Regions from separate parts of the Roseivirga sp. BDSF3-8 genome, predicted to be linked through region 2. Evidence: riboswitches for the same ligand, from Rfam matches in the RefSeq annotation. Region 2 holds a riboswitch; the other holds the start of a gene.
The links. A riboswitch is a leader RNA that binds a small molecule or an ion and turns the genes downstream of it on or off. The one in region 2 is predicted to bind S-adenosylmethionine.
Positions count from the first base shown of each region.

Region 1: another riboswitch for S-adenosylmethionine. It lies ahead of AB9P05_RS08555 (O-acetylhomoserine aminocarboxypropyltransferase/cysteine synthase family protein); the one in region 2 lies ahead of metH (methionine synthase).

Region 1 is NZ_JBGNFV010000001.1:2,102,133-2,108,143, reverse strand. It holds gene AB9P05_RS08575 (hypothetical protein) at 1-323, shown strand, start outside; gene AB9P05_RS08570 (hypothetical protein) at 320-1,123, opposite strand; gene AB9P05_RS08565 (aldehyde dehydrogenase family protein) at 1,334-2,782, shown strand; gene AB9P05_RS08560 (pinensin family lanthipeptide) at 2,830-3,042, opposite strand; SAM riboswitch class I at 3,301-3,410, shown strand; gene AB9P05_RS08555 (O-acetylhomoserine aminocarboxypropyltransferase/cysteine synthase family protein) at 3,662-4,981, shown strand; gene metX (homoserine O-acetyltransferase) at 4,978-6,011, shown strand, end outside.
Region 2 is NZ_JBGNFV010000001.1:5,757,351-5,763,361, forward strand. It holds gene metH (methionine synthase) at 1-3,342, opposite strand, end outside; SAM riboswitch class I at 3,402-3,515, opposite strand; gene AB9P05_RS23480 (Ppx/GppA phosphatase family protein) at 3,694-4,578, shown strand; gene ppk1 (polyphosphate kinase 1) at 4,646-6,011, opposite strand, start outside.

The sequences.
Region 1 (6,011 bases), 3.7 Mb from region 2:
GGTTTAACAAATATTTTGAACAGGACATGTTTACCATATCTCTCCTATTATTAGTCGAATCCACTTTCATGCGAACCCCTACTTCTATTTGCTACTATCTATGCTACACCTCTGGTCAAGTACGGCTTCATATACTTGATAATGATGATAGCGAGACTGGCCTCGACTTACAGGTAAAAAAAGATAAGTGGCCGGAAAACTATAAGGCTGTGCATAATATAGCCTCCCATTATCAAGGCTATTTATCTATGGATCCTACCGTTACAAAGGGAGTCTCGATAGAAGTGAACATTCCAATACCTGAGTGGGCAGGTGAGGATTAGGAGGCAGATGAAGACTTATTAACAAAAGTGATATACTGCTTATATAGCCTGCGTTTAGTCTCCTCTGATACATCAGCACAGGTAACAATAGCATCCAATATCGTGTCAAGGCAAAGCTTTAGCCTTTTAGAAGGGTAAAACTGGTATCCGCGTAATGCCAGCCTGTAGGCTTCTGACAGCTTCCCTTCACGGTAATGAATGACAGCTTCATTGTAATACTGCAATCCGGCCAATGCTGCAAGTCCGGGTAATTCCTGTACGCCAGGCTTACCCTGAGCCAGACCCTCAGAAGAACCCACACTAGTCGGGAATACTGAAACCAGGCCATTTGAGATATTTTCAACGTGTCTCGCTATGATCGTTTCATCAGCTATAAACCCGTTGAGAGGGTCTGTACTCTCTATTAGGTAACGTTCTTCCCCCGCTTGGACCATAAGAAATACATGATCATCGGATTCATATATCGTATATGGAATCTCAAGTGCATCAAATACAACCGCGTATAGGGCCGTACCGCTGATACAGTTATAGTCACCGCTAAGGATCAGGCGGTCATACGCTACCACGGCCTTATAGTTCCGAAGAAATTTCTTATGTGTTTTATAGAAGAGTTTACTCAGAAAAAACTCAGTAGCCGGGCCACTACCACGTTTTTTTTGTAATTTCTCAATATGATTTTCTAATCTGGAAAAGTGGTCTTCCACTTCTTCCTCATCAAGTGCTTTACTCTGGGAGTAAAAAATAACCAGTGAGTCAATTGAGGTGTGGCCGGTAAAATGTGTGCCTTCAGAAATGAACATACACCTGGCACTAAGTCCTTGGGTCAACAATAATATTAAGATTAAAAATATGTAAACAACTCTCCTTCTCATACCCTGTGTGCTGAATTGCAGAATTCAATTCCATTGCAAAGATAAATTTTACCGTAACATTAAGTTAACATAAAGGTAACATTAAAACAACTTTCAGGAAAAATGTTTTAAACTTACTGTTCTGAAAACCATTCCGATATGCCTGAAGCAACCCTTAATAATTCATCAACAGCCACGGATAACGTGGTTGACAAGCACTTTAGGCGCTTAAAGTCTAACAGTGTCGCTCTAAGAAGTGAAGGGTATAAGTCACGTAAAAGGAGGCTTACTAAGCTACGTGACTGGGTAATGAACAACCGGCCGGCCATTAAGGAGGCCCTATTTAAAGACTTTAAAAAACCGCCTGAAGAAGTAGACCTCAGCGAGGTATACGTAGTAATCCAGGAGCTGAATCACGCCATCACTCATTTGAAAAAATGGATGAAGCCGAAAAAGGTCAGTACGCCTCTAAGCCTGTTAGGTACGAATGGGGCCATTCACTATGAACCGAAGGGAATCTGCCTGATAATTGCTCCCTGGAATTTTCCTTTTAATCTGACAGTGGGTCCGCTTGTATCCGCCCTTGCTGCTGGCAATACTGTCATGATCAAACCTTCAGAACTCTCTCCTGCCACTTCAGATCTCATACACCGCATGGTGGAAGAGTGCTTTGGTGATGATGATATCGTCCAGGTTATGCTGGGAGATAAAGAGACTAGTACAGCATTGTTAGAACGACCATTTGATCATATTTTTTTTACCGGAAGCCCGCAAGTAGGTAAAATTATAATGGAGGCCGCTTCCAGGCACCTCTCAAGCATAACCCTGGAGCTTGGAGGGAAGTCTCCCCTTATAGTAGATGAGAAAGCAAATCTCAGAGACACCGCAGAAAAATTGGTTTGGGGGAAGTTCAGTAATGCAGGACAGACCTGTATAGCACCGGATTATGTGCTGTGCCATGAAAAAATTCAAAATGCTCTGCTGGAGGAAATACGCTCAGCCATTTTACGCTTGTTTGACCCGGATGGTAAAGGTATTCAGAAATCCGCAGCATATGCCAGAATTATTAATGAGAGACACTTTGACCGGCTGAACGATATGCTAAATGAAGCCTTGGATGACGGTGCTCTGCTGGTAAGCGGTGGCCAAACTCACCGTGAGGATTGCTATATATCACCAACAGTCCTAACAGGTGTTGATCCGGATGGCAAATTATCAAATGAAGAGATTTTCGGCCCTATCCTTCCTGTATTATCTTTCAATACGGTAGATGACGTGATAACCTATATCAACAGCAAGCCAAAACCTCTGGCTATGTACCTGTTCTGTGGTGGTAAAGAAAATCGGCAGGCAATTGAAAAGAATACATCGGCCGGAGGAATATGTGTTAACGAAACGCTGGTACATTTTATGCACCCAAACCTACCCTTCGGCGGAGCCAATCACAGCGGAATAGGGAAAAGTCACGGTCACTTTGGCTTTTTGAGTCTTAGCAATGAAAAAGCGGTCCTGAAACAACGGGTTGGCCATACATCAGTTAAGCTTCTTTACCCTCCGTACACCCCGCGCGTGAAAAAGATGATTAATCTACTGCTTAGGTATTTTTAATATGCAGGCCTCCCGGTTGAAAGGCCTGCATGCATTCACATGATGGATTAGCACTCTACTACGGTGCAGGCAATACCACAGCTACCGCAGTCAGTGTAATTTTCACTAGGTACCGGACAGTCTACTACTGTACAGGCAATTCCGCAGCTATCGCACTCGCTATAATTTAGAGACTGCTTACCTGCTTTCATCTCTTTAGCTTCTGAAGTGGTAATAAAGCTCTGCACCTCAAGTGCTTTCAAGTTTAGTTTCTTTTGCATAGTTCTTATTAAATTTTGATGCGATGGCAATATTAAAGAAACCAACCTAAATGGATTTTTATATTTTACAGCAATGGCAGACTTATTTTTATGAGTGAGGTGACGTGTTTTTACAAACGGTAAAAGAACATGGAGCAGAGGTGCCGTGAAACTCTTTCGTCAAAATCACGTTCAGAAAAAATCCCTGGCAGAAGATTTTGAAAGCTCGCCGGGAGTGTATAACATTGTATATCCAGTCAATTACTAACCACAGTAATTGATTTATAGAGAAGTGCTGAGAGACAGGCTCTATGACGCACTAGCAACCTGACCTGCAATAGGTCAAGGTGCTAATTCCTGACTCCGGAAAGCCCGGGGAAATATAAATTAATTCCATAATGATGGTTACTTCTTTATCCCCATTTCAATTAAAATCCCGTAGCGTTGGATACTTCCAATTAGCTGATAGTCAATTATTTGATTGCACCTGTAACCGGTCCATCCTACTGGAGTTAGCCTGTTGTTGTCCCTGTTGCTGTTAATAGCTTTTTGCCATTAACAGTTTAGCCTTGCCTTACCAGACCCCGTAGTGGTACAGGTAGCCTCTGTCCCTTTTTTTAACCCTTTATTTCTTTTAAACATGTCTCAATTAAAATTTGAAACCCTACAGCTACATGCAGGTCAGGAAGTAGACGAAACTACGTTATCCAGGGCCGTGCCTATCTATCAAACCTCCAGCTATTTATTCAAAAACTCAGCGCATGGGGCTAAACTATTTGCGCTGCAGGAATTCGGGAACATCTATACCCGAATCATGAACCCTACTACAGATGTATTCGAAAAGAGAATAGCTGCTCTCGAAGGAGGCACGGCAGCTGTAGCTGTTTCCTCTGGCCAGGCCGCTCAGTTTTTGGCCCTCACTAATATCATGGAGGCCGGTGATAATTTTGTATCCACTAAAAACCTTTACGGAGGATCATTCAATCAATTTAAGGTAACTCTTAAACGGCTCGGTATTGAGGCCCGTTTTGTTGAAGACGATGAACCGGATTCTTTTGAAAAGCGAATCGATGATAAGACAAAAGCAATCTACCTGGAGACTATTGGTAATCCGGCGTTTAATATCCCTGACTTTGAAGCAATAGCAGCCGTAGCAAAAGCTCATGATATCCCCCTTATTGTAGATAATACCTTTGGTGCAGGTGGGTATCTGTTCCGCCCCCTTCAGCACGGAGCAAATGTGGTGGTAGCTTCTGCCACTAAATGGATAGGTGGTCATGGCAGCAGCATTGGTGGTGTTATCGTGGATGGAGGTAATTTCAATTGGGGAAATGGCAAGTTTCCTCATTTCAGCGAGCCTTCCGAAGGATACCATGGTATGAAGTTTTGGGAAGTCTTTGGAGAAGGCGGCCCATTCGGAAACATTGCTTTTGCCATAAGGGCACGGGTAGAAGGTCTGAGAGATGTAGGGCCGGCCCTGAGTCCGTTCAACAGCTTCCTGCTAATCCAAGGACTTGAGACATTGTCACTTAGAGTAGAACGTACAGTAGAAAACGCCCTCACACTGGCACGTTGGCTCGAACAGCATGACCAGGTAGAGTCAGTAAACTACCCGGGGCTGGAAAGTAGCCCATATCACGAGATAGCCAGCAGGTACCTTAAAAAAGGCTTTGGAGGTGTTCTCAGCTTTAGGATAAAGGGAGGTAAAGAATATGCTGAGAAATTTGTAGACAGCCTGAAACTGGTAAGTCACCTTGCGAATGTGGGTGACGCTAAAACACTTATCATACACCCTGCTTCTACTACCCACCAGCAGTTGTCAGATGAGGAACAGTTCTCTTCCGGAGTACATCCCACCATGCTAAGGGTCTCTGTCGGTATTGAGCATATTGACGATATCAAAGGAGATTTCAGCCAGGCATTTGAGGTAATTAAAAAACCCGTAGCTCAACCTGCATGATAAGTCTGGAAGCTCATACCTACACGAATAAGGATGGTATTGTGCTGGAGAGCGGCCGGAAACTCTCCGAGTTTCAGCTCAGATATCATACGTGGGGGAATATCAATGAAAAGAGGGATAACATAGTTTGGATATGCCATGCGCTTACCGCCGGCTCGGATGTAAGCCTGTGGTGGCCGGACCTTGTAGGTTCCGGCAAACTGTTTGACCCGGAAACTCACTTTATCATCTGCGCTAATATGCTGGGCGGATGCTATGGAAGCACCGGGCCGCTTTCACCTAAACCAGAAAATGGTAATCCATACTTTCATAATTTCCCTACTCTGACTAACCGGGACATTGTTGCCGCTTTTGATAAGCTAAGAGACCATCTCAACATTCGCCAAATTCACACCCTGGTGGGTGGTTCGCTGGGGGGCCAGCAGGCTATGGAGTGGAGTATAGTACAACCGAATTTGCCTCAGCGTCTGGTCTTACTTGCAACCAATGCCCGGCACAGCCCCTGGGGTATTGCTTTTAACGAAAGTCAGCGTATGGCGATTGAGCAGGACATTACATGGCAGCTCAATACGGCCAGGGCCGGAGAGAGCGGGCTTAAGGCTGCCAGAAGTATCGCCTTACTGAGCTACAGGCAGTACCATGCATATGCAGCTACACAGGCTGATGCCGAAGACATCACCGACAACTACCGGGCGGTCTCTTATCAGCGATACCAGGGGGATAAACTCGTTTCGCGAAAATTCAATGCGTACACATACTGGCACCTGTCCAAGGCGATGGATAGTCATAATGTTGGCCGTGAGAGAGAGGGTGTAGCCAGGGCACTTCGGCAAATCCAGGCGGACACGTTGATAATAGGCATAGATACTGATGTGCTTTTCCCTCCGGAAGAGCAACTGGAACTTGCCAAACATATCCCTCAATGCGAGGTGGAAATCATTCATTCAGATTATGGTCATGACGGCTTTCTATTAGAAGTCGATCAGATTTCAAATCGTATTACAAAATTTTATAATGACCATCCCAGCAG
Region 2 (6,011 bases):
TCCCCATAGCTCTTTTCGAACCCTGGCGTGCATAAGCTCAGCAAAGGCTTCGGCCAACCTGTCAGCAAGGGCCTTCACCATGATGGCATTATAGTCATCATGATCAGCCTCAAACTTTTCAACCCACTTCTCTATACCTATACCCGCCGTAACTGCAAACCCTCCAATGTAGTCACCAAGACCGGATTCGAGAGGGGCGACAAAGTCAGAGAAGGCCATATTAGGTACACCGGAGGCTTTTTTTCCTTGCTGTCTTAACGTATGGAAACGGGTAAGCTCTCTGGTTCGCTCATCATCTTCGTACACAATGATAGTATCGTGCTCTTCAGTATTGGCCGGATAGAACCCCACAACAGCCCTTGCTTCCAGCCACTTTTCATCAATAATACGCTGAAGCATACCCTGAGCATCATCAAATAGCTTTCTGGCCTCCGTACCTACGTTTCCGTCGTCAAATATTTTAGGGTATCTGCCTTTAAGCTCCCATGTATGAAAGAACGGTGTCCAGTCGATATACCTGGCTATCTCCTCTAAAGGGTAGTTCTTAAAGGTTTTATTACCCAGTAAATTCGGTTTGGAGATGTCAGCAGGATCCCATTCTATTTTCACCTTATTACTACGGGCTTCCTCAATAGGGATGTATTTCTTCTCTTTGCCACGGTTTTTATGCCCTTCGCGCAGGCGTTCGTATTCGTCACGAATGTTAGCCGTGTACTCGCCTTTATTCTTACCAAGCAGACTGTTAGCTACAGTAACACTTCTGGAAGCATCCGCTACATGTATCACCGGATGGCCATACTCAGGCGCTAACTTCACCGCTGTATGTATACGTGAGGTAGTAGCCCCTCCGATCAGCAGCGGGGTGTCCATTCCTCTGGCCTGCATTTCGCGTGCTACATATACCATTTCATCAAGAGAGGGTGTAATAAGACCACTTAGGCCAATAATATCCACTTCATTCTTTTCGGCCTCTTCCAAAATCCGCTCAAGCGAAACCATAACGCCCAGGTCGATCACCTCATAGTTATTACAGGCGAGCACCACACCTACAATATTTTTACCAATATCATGTACATCCCCCTTTACCGTAGCCATTAGAATACGGCCAGCATTCCGGGAAGCATCCGCATTCTTCTTTTTCTCTTCTTCGAGAAAAGGTAACAGATAGGCCACCGCCTTTTTCATCACACGCGCAGACTTCACTACCTGGGGCAGAAACATTTTACCGGCGCCAAATAGATCTCCTACTACGTTCATCCCAGCCATCAAAGGACCCTCAATGACCTCTAGGGGCTTATCTGCCTTTTGCCTTGCTTCTTCCGTGTCCTGTTCGATGTACTCAACAATACCTTTTACAAGCGAGTGAGAAAGTCTCTCTTCCACAGGTGCCTGGCGCCAGGCGTCATCCTTTACTTTAGCTTTACCGCCCTGCCCCCGGATACTCTCGGCATGTTCTATAAGCTGCTCGGTAGCTTCAGCGTGCTTATTTAATAATACATCTTCCACTTTGCGGAGCAGATCCTTATCTATTTCTTCATAGACTTCGATCATACCCGCATTTACTATGCCCATATCCATCCCTGCCTTAATAGCATGGTATAGAAATGCAGAATGCATAGCCTCACGCACGATATCGTTTCCTCGAAATGAGAAAGAGATATTACTAACACCCCCACTAACCAAGGCATGGGGAAGGTTATTTTTGATCCACTCTACGGTACGTATATAGTCTACTGCATAATTATTATGCTCCTCTATCCCCGTAGCGACTGTCAGAATATTAGGATCAAAAATGATATCTTCCGGAGGAAAGCCAACTTTTTCCGTCAGGATGCGGTAGCTTCGCTCACAAATTTCAATACGTCTTTCATAATTGTCCGCCTGGCCTTGTTCATCAAAAGCCATAACAATTACCGCAGCACCATATTTCCTTACCAGGCGAGCAAGCTGAATGAACTTCTCCTCACCTTCTTTCAGACTAATAGAGTTTACGATCGATTTACCCTGAACGCATTTCAGCCCCTCCTCTATTACCGTCCACTTGGAAGAGTCTATCATAATAGGCAGGCGCGCAATGTCAGGCTCTGACATCATCAGGTGTAGAAAAGTAGTCATAACCTGCTCAGAGTCAAGCATGCCTTCATCCATGTTGACATCAATGACCTGGGCCCCACCTTCTACCTGGTTAACCGCTACAGATAGTGCTTCCTCGTAGTTCTCTTCTTTTACAAGTCTGGCAAACTTCCGTGATCCGGTCACATTGGTACGTTCCCCAACATTGATAAAATTAGTCTCAGGCCTCACTACCAGGGGCTCAAGCCCACTGAATCGGGTTCGCACAGGCTGCTTAGGAATAACTCTTGGTGAATACTTGGCAGCTACATCAGCTATGGCCCTGATATGATCCGGTGTAGTACCGCAGCACCCCCCGATAATGTTTATAAGGCCCTCAGATAGAAAGCTCTCAATGGTGGCTGCCATTGCCTCAGGGGACTCATCGTATTCGCCAAACTCATTTGGCAGGCCCGCATTTGGGTGGGCGCTTATGTAAGTATTAGATACACGGCTTAGCTCCTTAATATATTGCTTAAGCTGCTTGGCTCCCAATGCGCAGTTGAGACCAACGCTAAGCAGGGGCATATGGCTGATCGATATCCAAAAAGCCTCAGTGGTCTGTCCCGACAGAGTTCTCCCGCTGGCATCGGTAATAGTACCTGACACCATAGTAGGGATTACTTTACCGGTCGCATCGCAATAGTCACTAATGGCAAATAGCGCTGCTTTGCAGTTGAGGGTATCAAAAACAGTCTCTACCAGGAATATATCAGCCCCCCCTTCTGCCAGCCCCTTCACTTGCTCGTAGTAGGCTACGCGGAGATCATCGAAGGTTACCGCTCGGTAACCGGGATTATTCACATCCGGAGAAATACTGGCAGTGCGGTTTGTAGGACCTATTGAACCTGCCACAAACCTGGGTTTGGATGGGTCTTTAGCCGTAAACTCTTCGGCTACTTCTTTAGCAATTTTTGCCGATTGATAATTGAGGTCATACACGGCCTCCTCAAGTTTATAATCTGCCTGTGCGATACTGGTTCCACTAAAGGTATTAGTCTCCAGAATATCCGCACCAGCCTCGAGGTACTCAGCATGTATTGCTCTGATAATATCCGGTCGGGTTAAAGAAAGAAGGTCGTTATTGCCTTTGAGGTCAAAAGTATGATCCTTAAACCTTTCTCCTCTAAAATCTTCCTCGGTAAGTTTGTACCGTTGGATCATGGTACCCATGGCTCCGTCGAGCACAAGAATACGGTCCTTAATAACTGAAAAAATGGGTGCGCTCATTGGCTAAAATTTTCACATTTGGCGCTTATCTAGAAAGAGGAAGAGGTAAAACCTATCACCACTTATCTTCTTCCGGATTGTGACAGGGGTATCCGGAATGGGAATTAGCACCAAGTTTGCCAAGGTTGCCAAGACATCAAAGGGCCCAATCCCTCCGTCTTTCTCGATAAGTACTCATACAAATGTAATGAACTAAAGCGAATTGCACAGATTATGCATGGAAATTTTTTCCTTAAATATTCATACCATAGTCCTGCAAACGTTCGAACTTTCTATTTGAAAGTGATTTAGTAAAAAGGAAAGTATAGGAAGAATTGTAATTTAGCCGCAGACCATCAGATTTGTGACCTTATGCTAAAATTAGCTGCAGTAGATATTGGATCCAATGCCGTGCGCATGCAAGTATCCCGGGTAATAGACCGTGAGGGCTCTTATTTCCTGAAAAAAATGGAATACGTACGTTTTCCTTTACGTCTGGGACATGATGTATTTACAGAAAACAGGATCGGACAGGAAAATGCGGGCAAATTTCTAAAGCTGATGGAAGCTTTTAAGATCCTGATGGATTTATATGAAGTAGACGACTGCATGGCCCTTGCCACTTCAGCAATGCGTGAGGCTGAAAACGGGCTAGAGATTACAAAGGAGGTAAAGGAAAAGCTAGGCCTTGATATACGGATTATCGACGGAGATGAAGAGGCAGATCTGATAAACAGAGGGTTACAGTCATTTTTAACGGATAAGACCTATTTGCATATAGATGTGGGCGGGGGTAGTACTGAGCTGAATCTGTACATTCGTAAAGAAAAGGTGGCCAGCCGCTCCTTCCCTATTGGTTCGGTGAGATCTTTGGAAAAACATGACGACCCGGCGGTTTGGGTAGAAATGAAAGATTGGGTATTACACCACCTTAAACGCAGGCACAGTAAAGTAGTCAGTATAGGTACCGGGGGTAACATTAATAAGCTTTCTGACCTTGCAGGTAAGAAACCCGGCAAGACTATCGGAATAGAAAAATTGGAAGAAGTTCAGCAATATATCGGGCAGTTTTCACTTGAAGACCGGATTAATATACTGGAGCTGAATCCGGACAGGGCAGATGTAATCCTGCCGGCATCTGACATCTACCTCTCCGTAATGCGGTGGGCGGACTCCGGCCGCATTCTGGTACCAGAGGTAGGCCTTAAGGATGGAATGCTGCAAACTATGATAGACCGTAACCTGGGAGAAAAATAAAAAGAGAGCTTTATCTACTCTCTTTTAGGACGCCTGGCTTTGTGGCGGTATTTCTTATCTCAATGTTTTAGAACAGCTTCGCATCCTGGATGTCATCCAGAGTCACTTCATAAAATTCTTTGTGTATGTTAAAGGGAGGCTCTCCGGTACTTTCCTTGATAGTATAGCTTCCATCCTCATTCATAATATAGGCATTTACATTATCCCTTAAATTGTATCTGAGGATATTAATGACCTGTTGCTTCAACAGACTGTTTTGAACCAGGAATAGGCTCTCAATTCTTCTATCAAAGCTGCGAACCATCACGTCGGCACTTCCACTATATAAAATGGGGTCATTATCATTATGGAAATAATAAATGCGGCTATGCTCCAGAAAATCACCAACTATACTACCAACCTCAATATTTTCACTCAAGCCGGGGCGATTAGGCCTTAAGCAACAAATACCTCTTATGATAAGCTTAATCTTAACTCCAGCCTGAGAGGCAGCATAAAGCTCGGCGATGGTCTCCCTGTCTTCCAGAGAGTTGATTTTGATCACAATTCCGCTGGCTTTGCCCTGACGGGCATTATCCGCCTCTTTCCTTATCAGCTCTATAAGCTGCTGCCTCATATCGCGCGGAGCGGTGATAAGGTTACGGTAAATAGTAGGTATGCTATGCCCCGTAATGGCATTAAAGAACTCAGAGACGTCATTGCATACCTGTTCATTGGTGGTAAGCAGGCCCAGATCTGTGTATAGTCTGGCAGTATCTTCGTTATAGTTACCACTACTCATGTGCACATAGCGGGTAACCTTTTCCTCCACCTGTCGCACGATGAGCATCAGCTTAGTGTGGGTTTTAAAGCTGCTGATACCATAGATAACAAAGCAGCCAGCCTTCTGCAGCCTTCTTGCCTCGCGCATGTTATTCTCTTCGTCAAAGCGTGCTTTTACCTCGAACAGAACAGAAATATGCTTCCCATTCTCTGCTGCACGCAGAAGAGCATTAGTAACACGACTTTCCTTTGCCAACCGGTAAATGGTGAGCTTTATGGAAAGTACATCCGGATCATCAGCAGCCCTGTCCAGCAGTTCCAGTAAGGGTTCAATGCTATTATAGGGGTGATGAAGCAAAATATCCCGGTCATCAAGCACCTCGTAGATGTCAGTCTCACCCTGCTCACTATAGCTTAGCGGTGGTACCTGTGGGTGCCTGTCCGGCATTCTGTCTTTAAACTCGGTATGATTAACGATAGACCATAGGCCTGTAAGGTCAATCATCCCCCCTTCGGGTGCCCGAAATACATTATCCTCATCGATTTCCCATCGGTTTTTAAGGATGCGAAGCATCCACCTGTCACAAGTCTCCTCTACCTCTATACGTACAACCCGGCCGGTTTTACGGGTTTTCAGCTTACGCTTTAGCTCTTCCAGAAAGTTGGCCTCG